4 regions of the Spiractinospora alimapuensis genome follow, and region 2 is predicted to be linked to each of the others. Evidence: riboswitches for the same ligand, from Rfam matches in the RefSeq annotation. Region 2 holds a riboswitch; each other region holds the start of a gene.
What was found. Region 2 has a riboswitch for cobalamin ahead of J4H86_RS14400 (ABC transporter substrate-binding protein). Riboswitches for the same ligand answer to the same signal wherever they lie in the genome.

Region 1: it holds a riboswitch for cobalamin, as region 2 does, so the genes downstream of both, J4H86_RS10905 (ribonucleoside-diphosphate reductase subunit alpha) here and J4H86_RS14400 (ABC transporter substrate-binding protein) in region 2, are expected to answer to the same signal.
Region 3: it holds a riboswitch for cobalamin, as region 2 does, so the genes downstream of both, J4H86_RS24705 (putative cobaltochelatase) here and J4H86_RS14400 (ABC transporter substrate-binding protein) in region 2, are expected to answer to the same signal.
Region 4: it holds a riboswitch for cobalamin, as region 2 does, so the genes downstream of both, J4H86_RS02325 (ABC transporter substrate-binding protein) here and J4H86_RS14400 (ABC transporter substrate-binding protein) in region 2, are expected to answer to the same signal.

What each region holds. Positions count from the first base shown of each region.
Region 1 is NZ_CP072467.1:2,392,211-2,399,458, forward strand. Features, by position in the region: partial or broken gene purU (formyltetrahydrofolate deformylase) at 1-21, opposite strand, end outside; gene J4H86_RS10885 (DUF3618 domain-containing protein) at 21-419, opposite strand; gene J4H86_RS10890 (CDP-alcohol phosphatidyltransferase family protein) at 487-1,596, opposite strand; gene bcp (thioredoxin-dependent thiol peroxidase) at 1,750-2,271, shown strand; tRNA gene J4H86_RS10900 (tRNA-Leu) at 2,296-2,368, shown strand; cobalamin riboswitch at 3,097-3,311, shown strand; gene J4H86_RS10905 (ribonucleoside-diphosphate reductase subunit alpha) at 3,457-6,294, shown strand; gene J4H86_RS10910 (ribonucleotide-diphosphate reductase subunit beta) at 6,342-7,248, shown strand, end outside.
Region 2 is NZ_CP072467.1:3,119,463-3,126,710, reverse strand. Features, by position in the region: gene J4H86_RS14405 (FecCD family ABC transporter permease) at 1-868, opposite strand, end outside; gene J4H86_RS14400 (ABC transporter substrate-binding protein) at 868-2,058, opposite strand; cobalamin riboswitch at 2,212-2,395, opposite strand; gene J4H86_RS14395 (alpha/beta fold hydrolase) at 2,528-3,286, shown strand; gene J4H86_RS14390 (Uma2 family endonuclease) at 3,417-4,010, shown strand; gene J4H86_RS14385 (DMT family transporter) at 4,018-4,863, opposite strand; gene J4H86_RS14380 (DMT family transporter) at 4,974-5,819, opposite strand; gene J4H86_RS14375 (GAP family protein) at 5,970-6,671, opposite strand; gene J4H86_RS14370 (TetR/AcrR family transcriptional regulator) at 6,735-7,248, shown strand, end outside.
Region 3 is NZ_CP072467.1:5,296,620-5,303,867, forward strand. Features, by position in the region: gene J4H86_RS24685 (serine/threonine-protein kinase) at 69-2,087, opposite strand; gene J4H86_RS24690 (DUF6504 family protein) at 2,390-2,659, shown strand; gene J4H86_RS24695 (alpha/beta fold hydrolase) at 2,674-3,375, opposite strand; gene J4H86_RS24700 (amidase) at 3,462-4,871, opposite strand; cobalamin riboswitch at 5,185-5,359, shown strand; gene J4H86_RS24705 (putative cobaltochelatase) at 5,440-7,248, shown strand, end outside.
Region 4 is NZ_CP072467.1:514,948-522,195, forward strand. Features, by position in the region: gene J4H86_RS02300 (alpha/beta fold hydrolase) at 1-297, opposite strand, end outside; gene J4H86_RS02305 (CGNR zinc finger domain-containing protein) at 384-920, shown strand; gene J4H86_RS02310 (hypothetical protein) at 931-1,326, opposite strand; gene J4H86_RS02315 (RNHCP domain-containing protein) at 1,684-2,064, shown strand; gene J4H86_RS02320 (hypothetical protein) at 2,144-2,560, opposite strand; cobalamin riboswitch at 2,632-2,814, shown strand; gene J4H86_RS02325 (ABC transporter substrate-binding protein) at 2,879-3,904, shown strand; gene J4H86_RS02330 (FecCD family ABC transporter permease) at 3,950-5,020, shown strand; gene J4H86_RS02335 (ABC transporter ATP-binding protein) at 5,020-5,817, shown strand; gene fabG (3-oxoacyl-ACP reductase FabG) at 5,962-6,714, opposite strand; gene J4H86_RS02345 (DUF1062 domain-containing protein) at 6,910-7,248, opposite strand, start outside.

The DNA of each region.
Region 1 (7,248 bases), 730 kb from region 2:
GACGTAGTCCCGACGGTCCATCAGATCCTCCTCCTGCGGCGACGCAGCCAGATCACGACTCCAGCGGCCGCCACGACACCAACCCCAACACCGACGACGATGGCCCCGGGCGGTAGGGCGCGGGGCTCATAGGTGCTCACGACCTCGTCGTCACCCTTGAGGAGAACGCTACCCTGCGGCGGCTCCACGACCTCGCTGTTTCGGCGCACCGTCTGGGCGCCCGTCGCCACCGCGCGCGCCTCCTCCAACAGCGCCTCGCCGGCGCCGCGAAGGTCACGCAGCCCCCGCTTGGCGATACCGCGCGGACTCGCCCGCTCCGCCAACTCGTCCACCGTCGCGGTCAGGCGCCGCTGCGCCGCCTCGATCTCTCGCCGCAACTCCACCGGGGTGGGCCGTCCCGCACCGCTCGTTCGTGCCATAGCCAACTACCCTCTCACCGCGGAGTCCGAATTGTCAGCGCCGTCGCCGTCGTCAGTGCCCTCGGCGTCACCGGCATCGCCGGTGTCGTCCGCGCCACGCGGTTCCCCGGAGGCCGGACCGGCCTGGTCGGGCTCCACGTCGGGCGACCGGCCGAACGTCAACGCACCCCTCGATGCCGTCGACGACGCGGAAGAAATCCTTCGTCGACAACCACAACTTATAGATGATGACGGCCTCGAAGGCGAGGAGCAAAACACCCGTAGCCACGGTTATCCACAGGATCGCCGCAGTACTCACCGATCCGACGAGCGGGGCGATGATGAACACCGCGACCTGGAACTCCACGCCGCTGACCAGGTGGGTGCGCACCCGCCGGGCGTGCAGGAACTCCCAGATCCGCTGGTACCAGGGGAAACGGGTCCGGAACTCCCGGTTGAGGTCGACCTTGGGCAGGCGCACGTCGGGATTCTTGCCGACGTCGCGGGCGAGGCGCGTCTCGTGCTCGGTGTGCGTACGCAGCATGCGTTCCAGGACGGCGATGCCGTGCCGCAGGACCGCGCGCTCCCCGGAGTCGCTCAGCGGCTCCTGCACCCGCCGGGCGTCGCCCTGGGCGGTGGCGAGGTCGTCGTCGGGCTCCAGCATGGACAGGGTGGCGCGGGCGCGTTCCAACGCCCCGGCGATGTAGGAGCGCATCTCGCGGCGGACGCGGTAGACCTGCATCTCGTCGAGGTAGCGCAGCATGTCGCAGAAGACGACGGCCATGGCCAGCCACGCGAAGACCACGTTCCCGGTGATCACGTACTGCCCGCCCATGAGGGCGACCGCGCAGACGAGGACCCGGAACCGGTCGAAGGCGTAGTCCATCCAGGAACCGAACAACGACTCGGTGTCGGTCAGCCGGGCGAGCTTGCCGTCCATGCTGTCCACCAGGAAGCACAACGCGTACAGCCCGGCACCGGCGAGGAGGAACGGCCACGTCCCCCACGCGTAGCACGCGGCGGCTCCCAGCCCCAACAGGAGGGAGAGCACTGTGAGCTGGTTCGGCGTGATCGACGTGCGGTTCGCCACGACCAGCACCAACCGCCGCGCCAACGGGTCGACAAGTCCGACGGTCCACCAGGAGTCGCGCTCCTTGGTGGCACGATCCTGTACGTCCCGCAGGGTGAAGCCTGCCATTACCTTGGACTCTCCGAGATCGGTCGAGGTGCGCCACACCTCTCGCACGACGCTTCACAGCCTAGGGGATCGATCATGCCCCTTCGACCCCTTCCACGCAGGCCGAGCCCCGCTGGCCGGCCCTGTTCGGCGCACACGTCCCTCACTGGGATGATGATCCCAGTCCCGCACGGGAGCACCAAGGGAGGAATCGTGACCGAAACCACCAAGCGACTCGAGCCGGGCGACCACGCCCCCGACTTCACCCTCAACGACGCCGACGGTAACCCCGTCACACTGAGCGAGGTCGTCCGGGGTGCGGGATCGGTGGTGCTGTACTTCTACCCCGCCGCCATGACGCCGGGCTGCACCAAGGAGGCCTGCGACTTCCGGGATAACCTGAGCGCCTTCGCCGACTCCGACCTGCGCGTCCTGGGCGTCTCTCCCGACACCGTGGAGAAGCTGCGCGCGTTCCGCGACGCCGAGAAGCTGAACTTCACCCTCCTCAGCGACCCGGACCGCGAGGCGCTCACCGCCTACGGCGCCTACGGGGAGAAGAAGAACTACGGCAAGGTGGTGCGGGGCGTGATCCGGTCCACCTTCGTCATCAACGCCGACCTGACGATCGCCAAGGCGTTCTACAACGTCCGCGCCACCGGCCACGTCGACCGAATCAAGCGCGAGCTGGGCGTGTAGTTGGTCTAGGATTGGGCCCGTGTCGGGGCCGTAGCCCAACGGCAGAGGCGGCAGGTTTAGGTCCTGTACAGTGCGGGTTCGAATCCCGCCGGCCCCACCGACGCACGAGGTTCGCCCCCTCGCCCAAAGAACGGGGGACGGGGGTCCGCAACCCGTCGGTGTCCTCGCACGGTTCGACGTCCGCCACACCCGAGCGCGACGAGTGGCTGGCACGACGCTCGTCGACGCCCAACCGTGCAGCGGTGGGGGCGCGGAGGCGAACCCGCCGGCCGCGACCAGGCGACGTTCCTGCCTCTCGTCCCGCTATTCGCCACGGCTGCCCGCGTCCGTTCGACCCGGCACCGATCGGGGATCCGGATCCGCCCAGCGTGACCAACAGCGTAGGCGTGACCGGGCGCACCAGGTCGCGGGCAACGGCCGTCGAGGCCTCGCCGGCACCGCCGACTCCGAACCCGACCTCGTCCCCATGGACCGTGTGGGCGGAAGGGCGACGTCGCCCCCGCGATCCACGGACTCGTCGGGAACGAAGCTCCCTACTGCGCCCACCACCGAGGACACCGGCCGTGCGATCCATGGCGCTCACAAATCCGGCGCCGACGGGTACCTCCACCGAGGAACGCGTCGTGCTCACCCTCGGCGTTCGCGACCTGGCCGTCGGCCGGCCGATGCCGTGAACAGGAGGCGGAGAGCAGGATCAGCTCCCGGGTGATCGACCTCTACGCCTCGTCACCGACGTTGGTTGGCGCGGTTTCCGGGCGGGCGCTTGCCCAGGGTTGACCGAGGCACGCCCATTTTGGGTTGTTCGGAGAATCCAACACAACATGTAGTATCAGCCCTGCCAATGGTCCGCCGTCCCTGGGGGCGGCGGGGCAAGAGGGAACCCGGTGTGAGTCCGGGACTGCCCCGCAGCGGTGAGTGGGAACAACCGCCGTCATGAGCACTGGGCGCGTGAACGCCTGGGAAGCGACGGCCAGTAGGAACGACCCGAGTTCGGTCGTGTGCCCACGAGTCCGAAGACCTGCCATCGGTGCGTGCATCGCTTGCACGGTGTCCGGGGCCTCGTGGGAGGGCCGACGCGGACGTGGTCGACGGTGCCGCCCGAGTACGGTGTCGCGGACCCCTCGCGTGCCTCCAACGTCCCCCCGGACGTTCCAGATGAGGTTCTCGAACGAGGGGGAGAGTCCCGTGGTTGAGTCATCCACCCAGACACCGAGTCAGGTCCGGCCCGAGGAGACGCCGGTTCGCGTCCTGCGCCGGGACGGATCGGTGTCGGGTTTCGACGCCGACAAGATCTCGGTCGCGCTCACCAAGGCGTTCCTCGCCGTGGAGGGAGACGGCGCGGCCGCGTCGTCGCGACTGCACGACCTGGTGTCCGCACTGACCCAGGAGGTCCAGGCCGCACTGTCGCGGTACTCCGGACCGGGCACGATCCTGCACATCGAGCAGATCCAGGACCAGGTCGAACTCGCCCTGATGCGGGGCGGCAACCATCAGGTCGCGCGGGACTACGTGCTCTACCGGGAACAGCGCTCCGAGGCCCGCCGCGCCGCCGCCGGCACTACGACCGCCCCCGGCGCGGCCCAGGAACCTGACCTGACCGTGACCCACACCGACGGCACCACCCACCCGCTGGACTGGGCGCGGGTACGCACCATCACCGAGCAGGCGTGTTCGGGACTGGACAACATCGATCCGGCCGTCGTCCTGACCGAGGCCCGACGCAACCTCTACGACGGCATGAGTACCACCGAGCTCGACGAGGCGCTGACCCTCGCCGCTCGCGCGCTCGTGGAACGCGACCCGGACTACTCGCGGGTCAGCGCCCGCCTTCTCCTCGACCAACTGCGCCGCGAGGCCCTGTCCCACCTGGCCGGCGAGCCCCGAGAGACCGACCAGGAACAGATCCGCGACCTGTACCCGTCCTACTTCGCCGACTACGTCCACCGCGGCGTCGAGCTGGAGATGCTCGCCCCCGAGCTCGCCGGGTTCGACCTCGACCTGCTGGGCGAGGCGCTGCACCCCGAGCGAGATCTGGACTTCGACTACCTGGGGCTGCAGACCCTCTACGACCGCTACTTCCTGCACACGCGCGGCACCCGCCTCGAGCTGCCACAGGCGTTCTTCATGCGGGTCGCGATGGGGCTGGCGCTGAACGAGGACCGGCGTGAGGAGCGTGCGGTCGAGTTCTACGAACTGCTCTCCTCGTTCGACTTCATGTGCTCCACCCCCACGCTGTTCAACGCGGGGACCACTCGGCCCCAGTTGTCGTCGTGCTTCCTGACCACGGTCGACGACGACCTGGACTCGATCTTCCGGGCGTACCGCAACAACGCGCTGCTCGCGAAGTACAGCGGGGGGCTCGGCAACGACTGGACCCCGGTGCGGGGTATGGGCGCCCACATCAAGGGCACCAACGGCACCTCCCAGGGGCTCGTCCCGTTCCTGAAGATCGCCAACGACACGGCCGTCGCGGTCAACCAGGGTGGGAAACGCAAGGGCGCCGCCTGCGCGTACCTGGAGACGTGGCACATCGACATCGAGGAGTTCCTCGACCTGCGCAAGAACACCGGCGACGACCGGCGTCGGACCCACGACATGAACACCGCCGCCTGGGTGCCGGACGAGTTCATGCGCCGGGTCGAGGCCGACGCCGACTGGTGGCTTTTCTCCCCCGACGAGGTTCCCGACCTGCACGACCTGTACGGGCCGGAGTTCACCGAGCGGTACCGGCACTACGAGCGGGCGGCCGAACGGGGCGAGCTGACGGTGTCCCGCCGGGTCCGCGCCGTGGAGCTGTGGCGTCGCATCCTCACCATGCTGTTCGAGACCGGGCACCCGTGGATCACCTTCAAGGACCCGTGCAACCTGCGGTCACCGCAGCAGCACGCGGGCGTGGTGCACTCCTCCAACCTGTGCACGGAGATCACCCTCAACACGAGCGGCGACGAGGTCGCGGTGTGCAACCTTGGCTCCGTCAACCTCGCGCGGCACGTCACCCCCGAAGGGCTGGACACCGACCGGCTGCGGCGCACGGTGCGCACGGCGGTGCGGATGTTGGACAACGTGATCGACATCAACTTCTACACGATCCCCGAGGCACTCCGGTCCAACCTCCGGCATCGGCCGGTGGGACTCGGGCTGATGGGCTTCGCCGACGCGCTCGTGCGGCAGGGAATCCCCCAGGCCTCCGTGGACGCCGTGGAGTTCGCCGACCGCAGCATGGAGGAGATCAGCTTCCACGCCATCGCGGCCTCCAGCGACCTCGCGCGTGAGCGGGGCCGCTACGAGTCCTTCGACGGGTCCCTGTGGAGCCAGGGGGTGCTGCCGATCGACTCGCTGCGGCTGCTCGCCGACGCCCGGGGGGACGCCGAATTCGACCACTCCGCCACCCTGGACTGGGACGGGTTGCGCGAGCGGGTGCGGCGCGAGGGGATGCGCAACTCCAACGTGATGGCCATCGCGCCCACCGCGACGATCGCGAACGTCTGCGGGGTCACCCAGTCCATCGAACCGCTGTACCGCAACCTGTACGTGAAGTCGAACATGTCCGGTGACTTCACCGTGGTCAACCCGTACCTGGTGCGGGATCTACGGCGGGCCGGCCTGTGGGACGCGGCGATGGTCGCCGACCTGAAGTACTTCGACGGGGTGCTGGGCCCGATCGACCGGATCCCGGCCGAGCTCAAGGAACGGTACGCGACGGCGTTCGAGATCGAACCGCGCTGGCTGGTCGCAGCCGCGGCGCGTCGACAGAAGTGGATCGACCAGGCGCAGTCGCTGAACCTCTACCTGGCCGAGCCCAGTGGCCGAAAGCTGGACGAGCTCTACCGGTCGGCGTGGCGCAGCGGACTCAAGACGACCTACTACCTGCGCTCCAGCAGCGCGACCTCGGTGGAGAAGAGCACGCTGCGTGGAACCGACGGCAGGCTGAACGCCGTCCCCGCCACCGTCGCCGGAACCGCTCCCCCGGAGGGCCCGGCCATCTGCTCGGTGGACGACGAGGGGTGTGAGGCGTGCCAGTAGGCCCCGCGTCCGTTCCCACCCACCGAACCCACGAAGAAGGACCTCCCATGACCGCAGAGACCCGCCCCGTCGACACCTCCGGCCTGGGCGCTATCGACCGCCAGGCCGGCCGCGTTGACGTGGACGACAAGGCGATGATCAACGCCCGCGCCGACGTGAACCAGCTTCTGCCGATGAAGTACGGCTGGGCGTGGGAGAAGTACCTGGCGGGGTGCGCCAACCACTGGATGCCGACCGAGGTCTCCATGCACGCCGACATCGCGCTGTGGAAGTCCCCCGACGGGCTCACCGACGACGAACGGCTCATGCTCAAGCGCAACCTCGGGTTCTTCGCGACCGCGGAGTCCCTCGTCGCCAACAACATCGTGCTCGCCATCTACCGCCACATCACCAACCCCGAGTGCCGCCAGTACCTACTCCGGCAGGCGTTCGAGGAGGCCGTGCACACCCACACCTTCCAGTACATCTGCGAGAGCCTCGGCCTGGACGAGGGCGAACTGTTCAACGCCTACCGCGAGATCCCCGCCATCGCCGACAAGGACTCCTGGGCCCTGCGCCACACCCAACATCTGGAGGACCCGGACTTCACCACCGGCAGCGACGCCCGCGACCAGGCGTTCCTCCGGGACCTCATCGCCTTCTACGTGATCTTCGAAGGGATGTGGTTCTACACCGGGTTCGCCCAGATCCTCGCACTGGGACGCAGGAACAAGATGATCGGCATCGCCGAGCAGTACCAGTACATCCTCCGCGACGAGTCCATCCACCTGAACTTCGGCATCGACTGCGTCAACCAGATCAAGCGGGAGAACCCGCACCTGTGGACCCCGGAGTTCCAGCGGGAGGTGTCCGGCATGCTCGTCGAGGCGTGCGAGCTGGAGGTCGCCTACGGACGCGACACCCTCCCCCGCGGCATCCTCGGCATCAACGCCGAGCAGTGCGAACGCTACATGC
Region 2 (7,248 bases):
CCGGTCCGCAGAAGGCGGTCACGGTGCCGGCGAGCACGGACGCGCACAGGATCACCAGCCAGCGCACCAGACGGACCGGGACACCCATGGTCTGGGCGTAGGTCTCGCCGAGCAGCAGGGCGTTCAGCGGCTTCATCAGCGTCAACGCGGCCAGGATCCCGACCGCGACGATGGGCGCGAACCACGCCAGGTCCGGCCACGTCGTCGCGGAGAAGTTTCCCAGTCCCCACAGGACGAAGCGCTGCATCCGTTCCGGATCACTGAGCGACATCAGCAGGCTCACGAACGACGTGACCCCGGAGCCCACCATCACGCCGATGATCAGCAGCGTGACGACGGATTTGGTCCAGCGGGCGAGGACGAGCACGAGCGCCAACACCGCGCCCGCGCCCAGCGCGGAAGCCACCACGAGGCCGGCGCGGCCGTACGCTCCGCCGATCGACACGAACGCGCCGCCGGCGGACCCCGCGCCGAGGACGACGGCGGCCACGCCCAGGCTGGCTCCCGCGCTGACCCCCAGGATGTAGGGCTCGGCCAGGGGGTTGCGCAGCAGCGTCTGCATCTGCGCGCCGGCGACCCCGAGGGCGGCCCCCGCCAGTAGGGCGGTGACGGCGCGGGGTACCCGTACCTCCCACACGATGGTGACCACCTGGTGGTCGACGCCGCCCAGCCCGAACAGCGCGGAGGAGACCTGCCCGACCGTGAGTGGGGTGGAGCCGACGGTGAGGGCGAGCGTCACCCCGAGGAGCAGTGTGACGCACAGCAGGCCCGCCACCACGGTGACGCGCAGCGCGCCCCCGTCCCGGCCCCGTGGAGCCGGGACGGACTCGTCCCGGGGCGGTCGCCGGACGGGAGCGGCGGTGGACATCAGTCGTCCAGGGTCCGGTAGTAGACCAGCTCGTGGTCGTCCATCAGCTCCGGGTGCAGGATGGTGGCGAGGTCGGCGAGGACCTGGTCGGGTCGCAGCACGGCCTCGTCCCAGTACCGGTTTCCGCCGGGGCCGACGTTGTTGTTGTTCGTCCAGACCGCCCGCTCCTCGAACGCGGTGAACTCGGCGTAGCGTTCGTCGTCGGCGGTCATGTCGTCGTAGGTGTCCCAGTGCTCGCTGGAGATCCACACCTCGGCGTCCTGGACCTCGGACAGGACCTCCTCCAGGTCCATCTCGATGCTGCCGGTCTCCTCGGTGTCGTCCCAGGGGTGGGTGCCACCCGCGTCGGCCAGGAGCCGACCGACGTAGGAGCCTCCGCCGACGACGTTCCACACCCCGTCGAACATCTGGCCCGGCACCACGTCCACCGGGTCGGCGTCGGACACCTGGTCGGTGACGGACTCGTAGTCGGTGGCGATCTGGTCGAAGAGCTCGGTGGCTTCCTCCTCCGTGCCGGTGAGCGCGGCGGCGAGCTTGACCCACTCCGCGCGTCCCAGGGGGGAGTTCTCCAGCCACTCGGCGTTGGCGACGACGGGGATGTCGGCGTCGCGCAGGGTCTGGTACTCGCTTTCCTCGGCTCCCCCGGTCATCAGCAGGTCGGGGGCCTCGGCGATGACCAGTTCCTGGTCGAGAGCACCGCCGCCGGCGTAGTCGACGACGTCGCCGGACTCCACACCTTCGCGGATCTCCTCGTCGTTGACCACGCCACCGTCGGCGACGCCCGTGACGACGTCGGTCTGGTCCAGGTAGGTGAAGAGCGACAGGTGCGTGGTCGAGGCGCTGAAGACGCTCCGCACCGGTACCTCGATCACCGGGGCGTCGGCGAGCTCGCCGTCCAGCTCCGGCTCCGGCGCGCCACAGCGCAGCAGCACGTAGCTCTCGGCCTCGGCGCCGGGAGAGGGCTCATCGATCGTGACGACTTGGTGGTCGTTGGCGTACTCGATGGACAGGTTCTCCGCGTGGTCGATGGAGAGCTTGTCCGGGAAGTAGTCGGTGTCGGGGTCGTGGTCCTCGACGCAGTCGGCGGACGTGGTGTCCTCTGCGGCGTCGTCCCCGGTGGGCGCGCCACAGCCGGTCGCCACCACGGCGAGACCGAACAGAGTGATCAGGGGAAGGCGGGCATGCTTCATCGGGGTGTCTCCGTGGAATCTGCGCGACGGGCTCCCGAGGAACGAAAGAGTGCCGCCATCGTGGTGCGGCGTGACGCTCGCGTCGGCGGACGCGGGATGTCACCGTGCGACGCCATGCGTCAGTCCGACCTCTCTCGGGGAAATCCGCCCCGGCTCGTGAGGACGACGGCGGTGAGTGTCCTGGCTCGCGGGTCGCTGCCCTTCCCGGCCTTCCCATCCCCCGAGGGGACAGTGGCCATGTCGGGAAGGACTCCCCAACTCACAGTGGCGGGACCGCGCCGGAGTCACACCGGCTTCCTCGGCACGCCGTCGTTTTGCCGCCTTCAATGATGACATACGGGCAGGATGTGGCCTCGGCCGGTCGGCGTGACCGCTCCTCAGGCCGTGGGAGCCGTGGCCGGGGCCTGTTCTGGACCGACGGTCTGTGCGACGATGCGGACCTGTTGTTACCTACGTCTCAGGAGGCGCGGTGAGTGAGAGCTACCGGCAGGTGGGTGGCGGCGGGCACGTGGTGTTCGGGCTGCACGGCTGGTTCGGATCGGCCGAGGCCTGGGGCGCTCTGGAACCGCACCTGGACGGGGACGAGTTCACCTACGTGTTCGTGAACTGTCGGGGGTACGGATCGCGCCGGGGCGTCGCCGGGGAGTACAGCCCGGCGGAGGTCGCGGCGGACGTGCTCGAGCTGGCCGACAGCCGAGGAACCGCCCGGTTCTCGCTGCTCGGACACTCGATGGGCGGCAAGTTCATGCAGGAGGTGTACGCCACGGCGCCCGATCGCGTCCGGGCGATGGTGGGAGTGTCTCCGGTGCCCGCGGGCCCGGTCCCCTTCGACGACGACGGGTGGGCCCTGTTCTCCGGCGCGGCGGAGAAGCCGGAGAACCGGCGGGCCATCATCGACCTCACGACCGGGAACCGGCACACCGACGTGTGGCTGGACGCGATGGTGCGCCACTCCCTGGAGCACAGCGACCCCACCGCCTTCGCCGCCTACCTCCACTCCTGGGCCCGCGTCGACTTCCACGAACGCGTCGTGGGAAGCACGGTCCCCGTTAAGGCCATCGCCGGTGAACACGACCCGGCCCTCGGCGAGGCCGTCATGCGCGGCACCTTCGCGGAGTGGTACCCGAAGGCGGAGATCGAGGTCATGGGCAACGCCGGCCACTACGCGATGGACGAGACCCCCGTGGCCCTGGCCACCTCCGTCGAGACCTTCCTGCGGAGGTTCTGACCTCAGCTCCGGCGTTTCGGGCCGGCCCCAGCGGCCGGCCCGGCCGGGGCGGATATCCCCAGAATCCGGGAATTCCCGCCGGAGCGGATCGGGGCCTGTCAGAGTATGTGCTCCGTCGAAGGGAACTCCTATGCTTATGGATGTGCGTACACACTCGCGTCCCACGGTGACGGACCTCAGGTCAGTCGCCGATGATCTTGTGGTTCCCGAAGGGTCCGCAGTTGAAATCCTCAGGGGACAAATACACGTGACGCCTGCACCAGTGCCGATTCACAACAGAATCGCTGACCGTATCTGTTACCAACTTCTCGGGCTTTCGGGGGAACGAGTACCTTCAGTGAGCGGCACAGGCATTGCCCCCGACATCCACGAAGGTGACTACGTCATCCCCGACCTCATCGTCACGACTGAGGCGGCGCTCGATGAGGACCGGCCGATGGTTCCTGCGGCGGAGATCGACCTGGTGGCGGAGGTCGTCTCGGTTAGTTGCCCGAACAAGGACGTCCGCGAGTTGCCGGAGGTCTACGCCGAGTGGCGGATTCCTGTCTACCTGCTGGTCGATCCGCGCTCTGGGGACATCATCCTGCACACCGAGCCGGTGGCCGGGGTGTATCGGCAGCAACGGCCGTTCCGGTTCGGCGACGTGGTGCCGCTGCCCGCGCTTTTGGACGAGATCCAGCTCGCGACGGACGAGTTCCGTCGCTATGGCGGTCAGCGGGGTTAGCGCGTGGTCAGCCCGTCACGGTCAGCAGGATGATGCCGGCCGTGACGGTGGCGGCGGCGACGACGCGGAAGCGGCCGAAGGACTCGCGGAAGAACAGCGTGCCGATGAGGGCGCCGAAGATGATGCTCGTCTCGCGCAGGGCGGCCACCGCGCCGAGGGCGGAGACGGTCTGCGCCCAGAGCACCAGCGCGTAGGCGACGAGGGACAGGGCGCCGGCGAGCATTCCCTTCCACCACACGCCGCGCATCTGGCGGAAGAGTTTCCGGCGACGGATCAGGAGCGCGAGGCCGAGGAACCCGACGGAGTGGCCGAAGATCAGCCAGGTCGCGTAGGCCATCGATCCGTCGGCCAACCGGACGCCCGCTCCGTCGACGAGGGTGTAGGTCGCGATCACCAGCCCGGTGGCCAGGGCCGCGGCGATGGCGGGCAGTTGTGCTTTGGTGGGGAGTCCGCCCGCGAAGGTGAGGCTGAGCAGTCCGACGGAGACCACCCCGATGGCCAGAAGCTGCAGGGGCCCCATCGTCTCGCCGAGGAAGAACGCCGCCGCGAGCGCTACCGCCCAGGGGGCCACCCCGCGGGCGATCGGATACACCTGTCCGAAGTCCCCCAGCCGGAACGACAGCATCAGGAACGCCATGTAGCCCACATGCAGCACGATCGAGGCGATCAGGTAGGGCAGGGAGTCGGCGTGGGGGAGCCCGACGAAGGGGATGAGGATCCCACCGGCCACGATGCCACCAAGGCTCGCGAGAGCGAACCCCAGCATCCGGTCGGTGATCGCATGCAGCAGGGCGTTCCAGGACGCGTGAATGGCAGCGGAAGCCAGTACCGCGACGACGACAAGTCCAGTCACCCGGCAGACCCTACGCCTGTGATGTCGCCGGTAGGCCACCGGGGGTAACACCAACGTCGGGTCAGCGTTGACCGGCGTTCACCAGCGGGCAATGTCCGCGCCTTGTGGGATCAGCCCGATACCGCGAGCAGGACGATGCCGGCCGTGACGGTGACGGCGGCGAGTAACCGGAACCGCCCGAACGGTTCGTGGAAGCACACGGTGCCGATCAGGGCGGCGAAGATGATGCTCGCTTCCCGAAGGGCGGCGATCGGCCCCAACGCGGTTACGGACTGGGCCCACAGAACCATCGCGGCGGCGGTGAGCGACAACGCGCCGGCCAGCATTCCCCGCCACCAGACGGTGCGCATCTGGGTGAAGAGGGATCTCCTGCGGATGAGGAGCACGATGGTGAGGAAACAGGTCGAGTGGCTGAAGATCAACCAGGCGGTGTAGGCGAGGACTCCGTCGGCGAGCCGGATTCCCACCCCGTCGACCATCGTGTAGGTCGCGATCAGGAGGCCGGTGACCAACGCGGCGCCGATCGCCGGCAGCTGGTGCCTACCGGGGAGACCGCCAGAGAACGTGAGGCTCAGCAGACCCGCGGAGATGATTCCGATGGCCAGGAGCTGGCCGAGGCCCAAGGATTCGTTGAGGAGGATCGCGGCCGCGATCGTGACCGCCCAGGGAGCGACCCCGCGGGCGAGGGGATACACCTGTCCGAAGTCGCCCAACCGGAACGAGAGCATCAGGAAGCTCATGTAGGCGATGTGCAACACGATCGAGGTGATCAGGTAGGGCCACGCGGCGGGGTTGGGCAGGCCGACGAAGGGAATGAGGAGCGCGCCCGTGACGATGCCGCCCAGACCCGCGAGGGCGAACCCCAGCATCCGGTCGGTGATCGCGTGCAGGAGGGCGTTCCACACGGCGTGGATCAGCGCGGACCCGAGGACGACGACGATGACGAATCCGGTCATGTGGGGACCCTACGGCGCGACTCAAGCTCGCGTTCCGCAGAGTGGTGTGTGCACCTTCCCCCGCTATAGCAGCGGAAATTCTGGTGACGATGGAGAAGTCCTGATGGGGGGTGACGGGGTGGTCGGGGGAGAAGAGGAGGTGCTCCGGCGCTAGATTCCGATGCTGATCCCCAGGCCGTCGAGTGAGGTGAACAGGCCGAGCTCGTTGGCGGCGTAGCGGGCGAGGAGGAAGCCGGCGATGCCGAGGATCCAGCCGAAGGCCTCTCGGCCGGAGGACTCGATCTTGTCGCGCCAGCGGTCCAGGCGGGGGCGGATACGGGCGCCGAACAGGGTGTAGCCGGCGAACAGAATGATCGGCGGGAGCACCATCAGCAGGTTGTAGCCGGCCAGTATCGGGACCCACACGCCGGGGGAGAGCTCGGCCGAGGTCATGATGCCGATGGCTCCCAGGTAGGGCAGGGCCGTACCGACCTCCAGTAGGCCGGTGGTGACCCCCAGCGCGGCCATCACGCCCAGCCGAAGGTTCCGGGGGCGCCGGGGCGCGTTGCTCAGTCGGCCGGGAACGACGAAGGCGGCGACCAGTATCCCGACCCCGAGGGCGAGCTGGGCCCACAGGCCGACGGGACTGTTGACGACGTCGCCGAGGTATCGCACCGCGATGTCCAAGCCGAGCATCAGCGCGACCCCCACCGTGAAGTAGAAGCCCGCGACCGTGCCCAGGAAGACGAACATCGGCGCGGCGAGGCGCCGGTTGCCGCTGAGGAGAACGTACAGGCTGATGCCGATGGTGGCGGGACTCAGCATGTCGAGTACCGCCAGCCCACCGATGGTGAGTGTCAGGCCGGGAGTCATGGGACACCTCTTTTCAGCACGCTTGTGCTAAATAAAATAACACGGTCGTGCTATAAAGGGAACATGCCGAAGATCGTGGACCATGAGCAGCGCAGGCACGACATCGCCGCCGCGCTGTGGCGGGTGGTGGGGGACCAGGGGCCCGCCGCGGTGTCGATCCGCACCGTGGCGGCGGAGGCCGGCTGGTCCACCGGCGCGTTACGGCACTACTTCGCCACGCGTGGGGAGCTCCTGACCTTCGCGATCGAGCAGTCGGCGATCCGGGTCCGGGAGCGGGTCCACGCCCGCGCGGAGCGTCCGGCGACGGAGTCGACCGTGATCGAGCGGGTCGCGGGGTTCGCGGAGGAGCTGCTCCCCCTGGACGACCAGCGCAACGCGGAGTTCCAGTTGTGGTTGGCCTTCGGCGGAGAGTCCGCCCGCGACCGGGAGGTGGCCACCCGGCTCAACGCCGAGACCCGGGGCCTCTACCGCCAACTCGTCGGGGGACTCGGAGGTCTCGAGCCCCCCGAGGTCCTGGGCGAGCCCAGCGACGACCCGTGGCTGGAGACGTGGGCCGAGCACCTGGGCGTCTTCGTCG
Region 3 (7,248 bases), 2.2 Mb from region 2:
CGTGGGCGCGGCACCAGACATATCCGTTCGAGGGCGACGGCCCCGTGGCACGTCGCCCTCGCCGGGGTCTACTCCTCGGCCGGCAACTGCGACAGGGAGAAGTCCTGGAACGCGATCGTGGTGCTCGGGCCCGACCCACCGCCGGGGCGGCGCGCCACGATGCCGTGGTTCTCGCCCAGCTCCGGGGGATTGTTGTCCGTCCCCTCCAGGACCAGCCGGTCGTTGATCCAGAAGCGCAGCTCCATCGCGTCGCCGTCCTCGGTCTCGACGCAGGTGGCGACCAGGGTGTTCTCCGCGTTCTCCCCGTCGTCGAAGCCGGAGACCGACTGGGTGTCGACCAGCGCGGACTCCCCGCCCTCACCGGCGAGCTTGCGGATCTGCGCCTCGGCGCCGTCGCCACGCACCAGGAACTCATACGCCGTGGACTCGAGGCTGTCACTGTCGCGGTAGCAGTAGACACCCATCTGCCCCTGGGGCGGCGTGGTGACGGCGGTCATCGTGGAGGTGATCATGAGGCCCTCGTCCAGTTCGTCACCCTCGTACTCCGAGGACGCGCCCATGCGGGGGTCATCGTCGTCGGCGCGCACGATGAACGCGTTGTCGGTGTAGCCGACGCCGGCGTCGTCGTCATCCAGGTCGAACTCGTCGCCGCGTCCCCACCCGGTCTCCATGTTGGCGAAGTCGTCGTTGTAGACCACGACTCCCTCGGGTGGGCCCGAATTGGACGTGATCGCCACGATCACCGCGACCACGACGATGACCAGCGCCAGTCCGCCACCTCCGAGCGCGAACCACAGACGCCTTCCGCCCTTGCCGCCGCTGCCGTCCCCACCGGGTGTCGTGGGCGGCGCCTGCGCGGCGCCGTACCGTGGCGCGGCCCCCGACTGCGCGTACTGCGGGCCGGACCCCCCGTTCCACGGCTGCGTGCCGTTGGCGGGGGAGTGGGGAGGCTGGGGACCGGACGGGGCGTGCCCCCACTGTCCGTGGCCCTGGTTGTGGGGCTGACCGTGTCCCGGCTGACCGGTGGGTGCCTGGCCGGGGTACCCGCCGGAGTTCGCGGCCGCGGGATTCCAGTCCGGCCGGGACGGGTCGGGCATCGCCGTCGTCGGATCGTGCTGGATGTGGGCCGTCGACCCGTCGGCCGCGGGCGGTGGAGCCTGGCCCTCGGGCGGAGTCGAGAATGTGGCGGCTTGGGCCGCCGCGGTCGGCGGCGTCCACGACCGCATCACCGTCCGCCCGACGTCTCGTTCGCCGCTGTTGTCCTTGCCGACCAACTGGTCCAGGATCTGCTGGGCGGTGGGTCGACTCTCGGGCTCCTTGGACAGGGCTTCCCCGACGACCGCACGCAGCGTGTCGTCGAACCCGGAGAGATCCGGCTCGGCCGTGGAGATCTGGTGAAGCACCGCGGGAACCGTCGGAGCGTCGAACGGCGCCGTTCCGCGGCCGGCGAAGGCCACCAGACACCCCCACGAGAAGATGTCCGACGCCGGGGTGATGTCCTGGCCGAGGATCAACTCGGGGGCGAGATAGGCCGGCGTCCCCATGAGCTGGCTGGAGCGCGTGACCGCGTTGTCGTCGTCCAACGCCCGGGCGATCCCGAAGTCGATCACCTTCGGGCCGACGGAGGACAACAGCACGTTGGCGGGTTTCAGGTCCCGGTGGACCACGCCCGCACCGTGGATCGCGGCCAAGGCCGCGGCCACCCCCAACGCCAGGCCCTCCAAGGTTCCCGAGAACATGGGGCCGTCGGCGTCGATCGCCTCGGCGAGGTTGGGGCCCGCCACGTACTCCGACACGATGTAGAGGGTCTCGCCCTCCAACTGGGCGTCCAGGACCGCCGCGGTGGAGAACCGCGCCACGCTCTGCGCCGAGTGGACCTCACGGGCGAACCGGCGGCGGAAGGCTTCGTCGTCGCTGAGGTCGGGGTGGATCAGCTTCAGCGCGACCTCGCGCCCTTGGGCGTCGGTCGCCAGGTACACGGTGCCCATGCCACCGCGGCCGAGCCGACCACGGATCCGGTATTCACCCAGCTCCTCAGGATCTCCGGCGCGCAAGGGTTTGACGCGGTGGGAGCCGTTAGACGTCACGGTTGCTGTCGTCCTTCGCCGATCGGTTTCGCCTACGTCGCCTCGATGGTCGGTCCCACCGCAACGCTGCGGCCGGTCGTTCGAGGGGCCGGGAGCGGTTCCTCGGGGCCGGTCGGCGGCGCGTCCCGTGCGCGGGGGTGGCGTCGGGAAAGGGAGGGAGGGGGCCACCACGAAGAATCTAACAGTTCTTCCGGGAGTCGATCACGGCTATAATGGGAACACAGGTTCGAAAAATACTTCCCAATGTGTTCCATTGAAGCTGTCGGTGGACAACCGACGTCACCCCCGGGGGAGTGCGGGCGATGAGCCGGATGGTGGGTTCAGAGGTCGAGGTGTGGATACGGGACGGGCGCCCCATCGGGTTCGCCTGGCAGGGGAGGACCTATTCGGTGCGCTGGATCGTGGACCACTGGGTCGTGCTGTGCGACACCTGGTGCACCGAGGCTGAGACGGTGCTGCCGCACCGCGAACACTGGCGCCTGCACGCGGGCTCCCACAGCACGGAAGGGGTGTACGAGCTCAGCCACCACGCGGAGAACGACCGCTGGTCACTGGTGCGTGTGTGGGACTGAGGCGCCGTCGACGCTCAGGTGACCAACTCCCGAATCATGGGGTCCAACGTGGCGGCGATCAGTTCGGGGTCGGTGAGGATGGCCAGGTGGTGCGCGGCCTCGCGTACCACTGGCCACCCGGCGTCCGTCGCCGCGTCGGCCTCCGCCGCGTAGGCGTCGCTCAACCGCAGGTAGTAGGCGCGCCCCGGGACCGCGACATGGCGCGGCGAGGCGGGTTCCTCGAAGTAGGAGAAGGGGACCGCCGGCAGCTCGGCGCAGAACTCCGTGCGCGTGCGCGGGTCGGGCAGTAGTTCCCGGATCGCGTGGGGAGGGAACCACTCGTTCCACGGTGGCAACCGGTCTCCGGTCGCGAGCTCCCTAAGGTGGTCGACCAGCTCCGCAGGTGCGGTGTCCAGCCAGCTCAGCCCAGGACGGGGAAGCTGCGCGTCTACGTAGATGGCGCCCCGGACCGGAGCCGTGACCAGAGCGGCCGCCTGCGGAAGTATCGGGCCGGCCCCACTGTGGGCGACGAGTACGACCGGTTCCTCACCGTGTCCCGCCGCGGCGACGGCCGCGGCGAGACGGGAGCCGAAGGGTGGGGCGTCGTCGAACACGTGTGACAACGTGGGCACGACACCGCCCCACCCCCGGGCCCGCAGCAGCGCCGCGACCCGACGCCAGGACGACGGCCCGACGAGTGGGCTGTGCACGAGCACGACACGCGCGAGGCTTCTCACGGAACAACCCCCCTCGCGTCCATGGTGCGGCAGGCGCCGCCCGATGGCCACAGCCTCTGGTGGGGCCGCGTTGGGCGCGGTCCCCGTCAGGGAAGCGTGGGGCGGACCCTGTGCGTGCCGGTGGCGCCCTCGATGGCGGCGCCGACACGCAGCACGTCCGCCTCTCCCAGGTGGGGGCCGACGATCTGCAGACCCACCGGCAGACCGGACGGGCTGAAGCCACCGGGGACCGACAACGCCGGGCAACCGGTGAGGGAGATGAGGTAGCAGGATCGCATCCAGTCGAGGTAGGTCTCCTGCACCACACCGTCGATGTCGGCGGGGTACTCCTCGTCGGCGTTGAACGGCGTCACCTGGCTGACCGGCAGCAACAGCGCGTCGTAGCGCTCGAAGAACTCCCGCATCCGGTGGAAGACCTCGGTGTGCAGCCGCTCGGCGCGGGCCACGTCCTCACCGGTCAGGTCCCGGCCCATCTCGATGTTCCAGATCACGCTGGACTTCACCTGCTCGGGGTGCCGGTCCAGGATGGGGCCGTACTCGCTGGCGAAGATCCACGCCCGCAGGGTGCGGAACGCCTCGTCCGCCCCGGTGAGGTCGGGATGGGCCTCCTCGACCTCACCGCCCAGCGCGCGTACCACGTCCAGTTGCGGCCGCAGAGTGTCAAGGACGGCCCGCTCCGAGGAGAACAGACCGCCCAGGTCCTCACTCCACGCGAAGCGCATCCCCGACAGGTCGGTTGGCCCGAGTGCGGCGAACGGGGCGGGGTCCTCGGTGACCGCGATCGGACTGCGGGAGTCGGGCCCGGCGATCACCGACAGCAACAGCGCTGTGTCGTCGACGGTGCGGCCCATCGGGCCCTGCACAGAGAGGGTGGCCCAGCCCAGGCCGTTCGGCCACACGGGGACCCGGCCGGGCGTGCTGCGCAGGCCGACAACGTTGTTGAACGCCGCCGGGTTGCGCAGGGACCCTCCCATGTCCGAGCCGTCGGCGAGCGCGAACATTCCGGTGGCCAAGCCGGCCGCGGCGCCGCCGCTGCTCCCGCCGGCCGACTTGGAGGTGTCATACGGGTTGACCGTGGTTCCGAACACCGGGTTGAAGGTGTGGGATCCGGCCGCGAACTCCGGGGTGTTCGTCTTCCCCAGCGAGATCGCGCCCGCCTCCCGCATCCGCTCCACCACGAGTGAGTCCTGGTCCGGTACGTGCTCGGAGTAGATGGGGGAGCCGTAGGTGGTGCGCACGCCCGCCGTGTCGTGGGTGTCCTTGTGCGCCACCGGAACACCGTGCAGGGGGCCTACCGGCTCACCCGCGGCGAGCCGGTCATCCGCCTCCGCCGCGCGCTCCAAGGCGCGTTCCCCGTCGTTCGTGACGACGGCGTTGACAGCGGGGTTGACCGCCTCGATGCGCTCGAGGTGGGCCTGAACCACCTCACGGGCGGACACCTCACGGGACCGCAGCATCGCGACGAGTTCCCGTGCTGTCCGGTCGGTGATATCCAAGAGAACCTCGCTGCGGGTCAGGGATCGTACGAGTGCACTCCTACCCAATCCCAGTGCCGCCGCGGACACTATGGCAGGCCTCGCTGGAATCCCTCCATCGCCTTGGTGCACTCTGGTGACTTCCCTCGCCCCGCGGCCCGCCTCCGTCCGGTGGGTGGGTCGACCCTCGCTCTGGCGGGTCGACGCGCACCCCCACCTGTTGGGGGTGGCGAAAACCTGATGGGGTGGGAGAAACCTGGTGGGGGATAGGGGAGTGGGTGGGTGAGGGGACCGGGGGGACGACCCACCCCGCGGCCGCCGAGGCGTGTGTGCGATGCTGGAGCCCGGCGCTGGCGGCAGGAACCCGGTGGGAGTCCGGGGCGGTCCCGCCACTGTGTTCGGGGAGTGACTCGCTTGGGTGTGCCACTGTCGCGCGGGTGCGCGGTGGGAAGGCCGCGAGGAAACGACGATCCGAGAGCCAGGACACTGCTCGGCGCCGTGCACTATTCCGATGGGCGTGGACTCCCGAGGAAGGAACCATCTCACCGTGCGCGCTTCCGCCCGATATCCGTTCAGCGCTGTCGTCGGCATGGACGACCTCAAACTCGCACTCCTCATCAACGCCGTGTCCCCCGGGGTTGGCGGTGTTCTCGTCCGGGGAGAGAAGGGCACCGCGAAGTCGACGATCGTCCGGGCCGTGGCCGCACTGCTGCCGGACCTCGCCGTCATCGCCGACTGCCGCTTCTCCTGTGACCCGAGCCAGCCCGACCCCCAGTGCCCCGACGGGCCACACGCCGAGGCCGACGCCGCGGCCCTGAGCCGTCCCGCCCGCCTGGTGGAGCTCCCCGTGGGAGCCAGTGAGGACCGGCTCGCCGGCGCACTCGATCTTGAACGCGCGCTCACCGACGGGGTCACCGCCTTCGAACCTGGGCTCCTCGCCCAGGCGCACCGTGGCGTGCTGTACGTGGACGAGGTCAACCTCCTGCACGACCACCTCGTGGACCTGCTCCTCGACGCCGCCGCGATGGGGACCTCCCACGTGGAGCGCGAGGGGGTGTCGGTGCGGCACGCGGCACGATTCCTCCTGGTCGGAACGATGAACCCGGAGGAAGGAGAGCTCAGACCGCAACTCCTGGACCGGTTCGGGCTCACGGTCGAGGTGTCGGCCACCCGAGAACCCGACGAGCGCGCCGAGGTCGTCCGACGCCGCATCGCCTACGACGCCGACCCGGAGGGCTTCGCCGCCCACTACGCCGCCACCGACGCCGAACTCGCCAAACGCATCCGCGACGCGCAGGAGCGTCTCGCCGACATCGCGCTCACCGACGACGCCCTGCGCCAGGTGACCTCGGTGTGCGCCGCGTTCGACGTGGACGGGCTCCGCGCCGACCTCGTCACCGCGCGGGCCGCCATGGCGCTCGCCGCCTGGCGGGACCACGACGAGGTGACGACCGAGGACATCCGCGACGCGGCCCGGCTCGCCCTTCCACACCGGCGCCGACGGGACCCCTTCGACGCGCCGGGCCTGGACGAGGACCGGCTCTCCAACGCGTTGGACCAAGCGGGTGATGTCGACCCAAAAGAACCGGAGGAGTCTGAGGACTCCGCCAGCGACCCGCCCACCGGGCCGGGAACAGAGCCCGACCCACGTGAGGAACCTAAGGAGTCGTCACCGCGCCCCGGCCCTCCGGAGCCCACGGACGACACGGAGACCGGGTCCGACGACGAACAGCCACGCGGATCCGGAGACGCCGCACAGGACCTGAGCGCTCCCGGCGAGACCTACCGCCCACGGTTGTTGCGGGTGGCGGGGCTCGGGGAGGGAGCACCGGGACGTCGATCCCGCGCCCGGACCGCGCAGGGACGTGTGGTGGGCGCCCGTCGGCCCGAGGGGAGACTGGGGCGCCCCCACCTGACCGCGACTCTGCGGGCCGCCGCACCACACCAGCGCGCCCGGGGCCGTTCGGCCGGGCAGCGAATCGTCCTCGCCCGAGACGATCTGCGCGCCGCGATCCGGGAGGGAAAGGAAGGGAACCTGGTCCTGTTCTGCGTGGACGCCAGCGGATCCATGGCCGCCCGCGCCCGAATGCGTGCGGTGAAGGGCGCGGTCCTCAGCCTGCTGCTCGACGCCTACCAGCGGCGGGACAAGGTCGGCCTGGTGACGTTCCGAGCCACCGGCGCCGAGGTCGCGCTGCCGCCGACATCCTCGGTGGAGGTGGGCGCACGGCGCTTGCGGGAGCTGCGGACGGGGGGCCGGACGCCGCTCGCCGCCGGACTCGCCGAATCGCTCCGCGTCCTGGACACCGAACGACGCCGTGACCCCAACCGACGGCCCCTCCTCATCGTCGTGACCGACGGCCGGGCGACCGCCGGGCCGCGACACGGGTCATCCCGCGTC
Region 4 (7,248 bases), 2.6 Mb from region 2:
CGCCACGACCGCCGGCGACTCCAGTCCCCAGTGGTCGAGGAGCTCGGTGAACACCCGTTGCTGTCCCGGGAGGGAGACATCCTGCCCGTCGAACTTCTGTGACTGGCCGAAACCCGGCATGTCCCACACGTAGACGGTGTGGTCCTGACCGAGCGCCTCGGCGACCTCACGCCACACGTAGGAGGAGAAGGGCGTGCCGTGCAGCAGGACGACAGGCGGGCCCGAGCCGAGCCGGTCCCAGGCGATCTGTCCGTTGGACGAGTCGAACGTCTGACCGAGGGTCCAGGGCGATTCCACAACCACACCTCCGTTACTGACTATTGCACTTAGATGGTAACACAGGAAGTTACCGTCATAAACCCGATGGCGGTAAACTGTGCTTCATGTCCTACCAGCGACCACCAGCTCCGGCGGAACTGCTCCTGATCGAGTCCTTCTGTGACTCGGCGGCGTTCCTGCACGGTTGGGATGCCTTCGCCGACCAAGAGTCGGCGCGCGCGTGGCTGAGCGAACATGGCCGTTCGGAGGCCGCGACCCAGATCGACGCAGGAGGAGTGGCGCGGCTGGTCGACGTGCGGGAGACCGTTCGTGGGCACCTCGACGGTGACCCCGCGGCGCGCGCCCGACTGAACGTACTCGCGGAGGAGTTGCTCGGTGTTCCGCGGTGGGACGCGGACGGCATGACGGTGCCTGTGGCGACGCCGGATCCGGTGTTGGCGGTGGCGGCCGACGTTCTCGCGGCGCTGGCCTCGGCCGAGATGTCCGGGCGGCGTGGGCGACTCAAGGTGTGTCGGGCACGAGAGTGCCGGTGGGTCTACTACGACCGCTCCCCCGCGAACAACAGCACCTGGTGCAGTATGGACATCTGCGGGGCGCGCCACAAGATGCGCGCCTACCGTTCCCGCCGGGACGCCGACTAGCGGCCGTGGTCTAGCGACGCGCGAGGATCCGGCGCACGCGGGCACGCGTCCGGTGCCAGAGTCCCCGTGGTCGGGTGCGGGGTGTGACCCGCAGTGGACGTGGTCCGGCGAAGGGGGCGCGCATGCGCAGCCCCTCGGTGGTCGCGTCGACGCGAAGGCGGTCCCAGCGCACGGCGTGGTCCACGGGAACCGTGGTCACCAGCGCACCGTCGGCCGTGGACACCACGAGTAGGGCGTCGCCGTCGCGGACCACCGCGACCTCGCCCCGGTGCGGACGTGGGGTCATCGAAACCGTGACGACGAGATCGTGGCCCTCCCGGCCGTAGTCGACCCGTGTGACCTCGGGGGGTGGTGTGGCCGTGTCGACGTGTTCCCTGAGAACTCCTGATGTGGCTGCGTTTCTCATGGAGTTGAGTATAGGGCACTCAACTTAATTGATGAAGATGGTGAGGTGTCAGTGTGACGGGCTTCTCGCTCCCCATACGCGACCAGGAAGAAAATCGATTGCCCGAATCGTCCGTGGAGGGTGAGATGGGGGTGGCGCGGAGCCAAGCTCGGCGTGTTCGTCGTGATTCCGATTCGCTGAGTGGAAAGAGTGTGTTGTCGCATGTGTAGATCGAGGTGCACGGGGGTCATCCGGGTGCGGAGCGCTGTCGTCAACGTGTGGAGGACACCGACCGCCTGACCCGGAACCGGTGTTCCCCCTCGTGACGCGGCGCGTTCGTGTGTACCCGCCGATCCAGTCATGAGGAGTCACCTCACAGTGTCCAAGCGACGCGACACCATCCGCACGCGCCGACACCGGGAGCCGGAGAGCTTCCGTTGCGTGCACTGCCGACTCGACGTCCCCACCCGGGCGTCAGGCACTCGGCACCGCAACCACTGCCCGAACTGCCTGTACAGCAAGCACGTGGACGCCCACACCTCGGGCGACCGCGCGGCCGACTGCGGCGCGGGCATGGAACCCATCGCCATCGCGGTACGTGGCGACGGGGAGTGGGTCATCATCCACCGCTGCGCCGGTTGCGACGCGCTCGTGGCCAACCGGAGCGCCGGCGACGACAACCCACTCATGTTGATGCGCACCGCCACCCGCCCACTCGCCCAGCCGCCGTTCCCGATGGAACGGCTGACACAGCTCTGAGGGGACGGGTGATCGGCTGGGGCGGTCACTCGACGTGGCCGCCCCAGCCAGGGCGGGGTGCGCCGCCGAGCGGCGAGCGTCAGTCCCAGTAGTTGAACAGGGCCTCGCCGAGATCGCGGGGCCGCCAGTACGTGACGTCCTGTGGGTCGATATCGGGCCAGGCCGTGGCGTCGAAGGGGCCTTTGAGTTCGGACGGCAGCAACACCCGGAAACCGGGCATTTCCGCCAGGACGGTGGCCAGCGTGGGAGTTTCGAGGAACGCCAGCGGGCCCGACTCCCTGACGCCGCCGGCGAGATCAATCGGTCGCGGCTCCGCGACCGCCAGCGTGGGCGAGTCGCGCCGACAGACGACGGCGACCGTGGACTCCCGGTAGGCAATGACACCCTGGTGGAAGTTGGGCGTCACACCGAGGGACAGACGGAACTCGTCCACCCTGCCCCCTGTGCGGCGGGCCGCCGTGTGGCAGGCACGCCGGAACGCACGCACGTCCGTCATCCGGCGATGCTATCCACGGCGCCGCGTCGACCGGGCGCACCCCGGCCGACGGGGTGGGCACGCCCCCTCGGTAGGCTCGTCCGCGCCGTGGTGTTCGGGAAACCGGTGAAGAACCGGTGCGGCCCTCGCCACTGTGATCGGGAAGGGCACGTGCTCCCCGCGAGGGGGTCACTGGACCACGGTGTGGTCCGGGAAGACGCCGCGTGACCGCTTGACCCGTCAGCCAGGAGACCGGCCACGGCATGTCCGGTCCATCCACGAGGCGTGGAAAGGCGGTCCCTGGCCGTGTGTGCGCGTATTTCTGTCCAACCTCCCGTTGTGCGAGGCCCCCGTTCTCGGCGTCCCTGGCGGGTGCCCGCGACGGTGGTGGCCCTGGCGGTCCTGCTCTCGGGATGCGGCGACGGTTCCGATCAGGCCGCCGAGAACGACGACGGTGCTTCCGGAGTTGGCACCACGGTCGACAACTGCGGCCTCGAGGTGGGGTTCGACGATCCGCCCGAGCGGGTCTTCGCCATGAACACCGGCGCGATCGAGAACCTGATCGAGCTGGGTGCCGAGGACCGCGTCGTTGGCGCGGTCGGCGATCTTGACCGGATGGACGAGGAGCTCCGGGAGACGGCCGAGGAGCTCAACATCATCCATCCCGGCGGAGAGGACTATCCAAGCCCCGAGACGATCCTCGACACCGAGCCGGATTTCGTCTACGCGGTGTACCCGAGCGCGTTCCGGGAGGACGGTGGCGTCGCCACGCGGGAGGAACTGCGTGACCTCGGTGTGCAGTCCTACCTCGCTCCCGGCCGCTGCCCCGACCGTGACGACGAGCGGCCGCTGGAGTTCGACGAGATCTGGACCGAGCTGCGCGAGGTGGGCGCCCTGCTCGGTGCCGAGGACCGCGCGGAGGAGGTCGTGGCCGAACAGGAGGACATCCTCGCCGAGGTACGCGCCAACCTCCCGGACGATGTTGGGGACCTGGACGTCTTCTGGTGGGACATGGGCACCGACGACGGCCCGACCGCCGGCGGATGCTGCGGAGCTCCCGGCATGATCCTCCGTGAACTGGGCGTCAACAACGCCTTCGACGACCTTCCCGGGCACTGGGCCGGTACGAACTGGGAGCAGGTCGTCGAGCGGGACCCCGACCTGGTCGTCGTGGCCGACTTCGGTGGGGGCGACGCCGACGACATGCTCGAGTTCGTCGAGGACGACCCGACGCTGCGGGAGTTGCGCGCGTTTCAGGAGGACGCGGTCATCGTCCTTCCGTTCTCCCAGACCACCCCGGGGCTGCGGAACGCTACCGCCATCGAGACGATCAGCGCGCGCCTCACTGACGAGACCGGCCAGTGAGCCTGTCGACCGCGCGATCCGCCCAGCGCGGTACCAAACCCACTCATGGCCATGACGCGCTGGCGGGGAGAGGCCGATCGCTGGGCATCGTGCTTCCCGTCGCCCTCGTCTTGCTGGGGGGGGTCGGTCGTCGTCTCGGTCGCCATTGGGCAGAGCGACCTGTCCGTCCGTGAGGTGTGGACCGTCCTGACCGACCGGCTCGGCCTCTCCTGGGTGCGAAGCGACGCCCTGGGGCTCTACGGCGTCGACGGCATCACCGACCTGCGCGCCAACCTCGTGTGGGAGATGCGGCTGCCGCGCGTGCTCGCGGCGGCGTTGGTCGGTGCCGGGCTCGCGGTCGTCGGTGCCGTCATGCAGACCCTCACCCGCAACCCGATGGCCGACCCCTACCTCCTCGGCATCTCTTCGGGTGCGTCTCTCGGGGCGGTCGCGGTGATCGTCGCCGGCCTCAGTGTCGGCGGACTCGGCGTGGCCGGCGGCGCGTTCGTCGGCGCCTTGATTGCGTTCGTGCTCGTTCTCGCCCTCGGTCAACGCGCGGGCCGGCTCACCCCGACGCGCATGATCCTCGCCGGGGTCGCGGTCGGTGCCTTCTCCTCCGCCCTGACCTCCTTCCTGATCGTGTGGGTCGCCGACCCGCACGCCACCCAGGAGGCGCAGTTCTGGCTGTCGGGTTCGCTGGCGGCGGCGCGGCTGCCCAGCGTGTACACCATGGCTGCGGCCGTGCTGGTCGGGCTGCTCGTCTGCGGTGTCGTCGCCCGGCCGCTCAACGCCTTCGCGTTCGGCGAGGACACCGCCACCAGCCTCGGGATCGGTGTCCACCGCGTCCGGTGGGTGCTGCTGGTGGTGTGCGCGCTCGTGACCGGTGTCCTGGTCGCCGGATCGGGAGCCATCGGCTTCGTGGGCCTGCTCATCCCACACGGCGTGCGCGCGTTGGTCGGCCCCGACCACCGGCGCGTTCTGCCGCTGTCGGCCTTGGTCGGTGCGACGTTCCTCATCTGGGTCGACGTCGTCGCGCGTGTGGCGTTCGCGCCGCGAGAGATGCCCGTGGGCATCATGACGGCGATGTTGGGCGTGCCGGTCTTCCTGTGGATTCTGAAACGTAAGGTCGATCGCTGATGACACACCTCGCCCACGGCGAACCACTCACGGCCGTCGACGTCTCCTGGTCCGTGGACGGCCGGCACATCCTCGACGGTGTCGGTGTCGAGGTCCCCGTCGGTAGCTTCACCGGCCTGCTCGGCCCGAACGGGTCGGGAAAGTCGACGCTCCTGCGTGGACTCGCCCGCCTGGGCGACCTGGACGAGGGCGTCGTACACATCGGCCCCGACAACGTCCACGAGCTGCCGCGCCGAGCCCTCGCCCGTCGGCTGGCGTTCCTCGAGCAGCGATCCGACACCGACGTCGACCTCAGTGTGCTCGACGTGGTGCTTCTCGGCCGGACGCCCTATCGGACCGCACTGCGCGGGGACTCCCCCACCGACGTCGCCATCGCGACGCACCAGCTCGAACAGGTCGACCTCGCGGACCTCGCCCACCGCCGCTGGCACACCCTCTCCGGTGGCGAACAACAACGCGTCCACCTCGCCCGGGCCCTGACCCAGGAACCCTCCCTGCTGGTCCTCGACGAACCCACCAACCACCTCGACGTGGGTCACGCCCTGCAACTCCTGGCGATGGTCGAACACTCCGGCCTCACCGTCCTGGCGGCCCTGCACGACCTCAATCTCGCGGCAGCGTTCTGCGACCACCTGGTGGTGCTGCATGAGGGCCGCGTCGTCGCCGCAGGCACCCCCGAGGAGGTACTCACCCCTGCGCTTCTCGCCGAGGTCTACGGAGTGGAGGCGGACGTCACCACCCATCCCACAACCGGGAGACTGCACCTCTGGTTCCACCCACCGAGCGTTCCGCACTGAGGCGGGCAGGTGGTACCCCCAGCGCGGTCTCCCCTCCCGGATTCCTCCGTCATCGATCGTGTCGTTGTCGCAGAGGGAGGGTGCTGAGGTTATCGCTCACGACAAGATCAACGGCTGTGAGGAGGCGTTGGGCTGTGGAGGCCCTCACCCCTCGGCTCCGCCTGAGGCGTAGATGACCTGTCCGGTGACGTATCCGGCGTCGGGGGAGGCGAAGAAGGCCACCACGTGTGCGATGTCTTCGGGTTGGCCGACTCGGCCGACGGGGATGGATTCGACGGCGATGCGTTGGTGTTCGGCGAAGTCGCGGCCGAGGCGGCGGGCGGTTCCTTCGGTCATCCCGGTGACCACGAAGCCCGGGGCGACGGCGTTGGCCGTGATTCCGAGGGGGGCGAGCTCCGCGGCGAGGGAGCGGGTCAGTCCCAGGATGCCGGCCTTCGCGGCGGAGTAGTTGACTCGGCCTGGGTGCCCCAGCGCGGAGATGCTGGAGATGTTGACGATCCGTCCCCAACCGTCGGCGACCATGTGCGGGCGCGCGGCTCGGCAGGTGAAGAACGCCGCGTCCAGGTGTACGCCCATCACTTCTCGCCACTGCTGGGTGGTCATCGCCCCGAGGTTTGCGTCGCGGGAGAAACCGGCGTTGTTGACCACGATCGTCGGTGGCCCGAGCTCGCGGGCCGTGCGTTCCACGGCCGCGGTGACCTGGTCCTCCTCGGCCACGTCCGCGCCGATGGCGACGGCGCGGCCTCCGGCCTGACGGATTGCCTCCACCGTTGTCGCGCAGCGGGCCTCGTCCAGGTCGACGACCGCGACCGCGCAGCCCTCCCGGGCCAGGCGTAGCGCGGACGCCGCGCCGATACCCTGAGCCGCTCCCGTGACGATCGCGGTACGTGCGCCCATGGATCCACCCTCCGTCGTGGCGGTGTTCGGGATCCTCACGTGCGGCGGCCCAGACCGAGGAGTGTCCCGAAGCAGTCGCCCAGCTTCACAAAATACGGTCAGGATAGCGACCACGTTCGTGGCGGGATCGCCCACACCCCGGTGATCCCCATCGTTCGCGGATCACCGGGGTGTTCCCGCCTCGAGGCGTATCCCTCAGCCGGGAATCTCGCTCGTTGTACTCCGTGAGTCCCCGGGCAGCACGGTGAAGGTGAACCCGGAGCTCGTCGGACGGCGCAGCGGGATTTCGGACTTGACGCGGCGTAGCACCGCGTTCCTGCTGAGCCCGAGTCCCCGCGCGACGAGCCGCTCGGGACGTAGTGGCACAGGATCCTCGAAGTGGACCACCACCTGAACGGGCCATGGCTCGTCGACCCACACCGACGGGGTGTCCAGACGCCAGCACCCCTCCCAGTTCAGGGCGAAGTGGTGGCGTCGGGCGAGTCGCGGATCCAGGAGCGTGGACGCCACCAGGTCCGGGTCACTGGAGTGGTA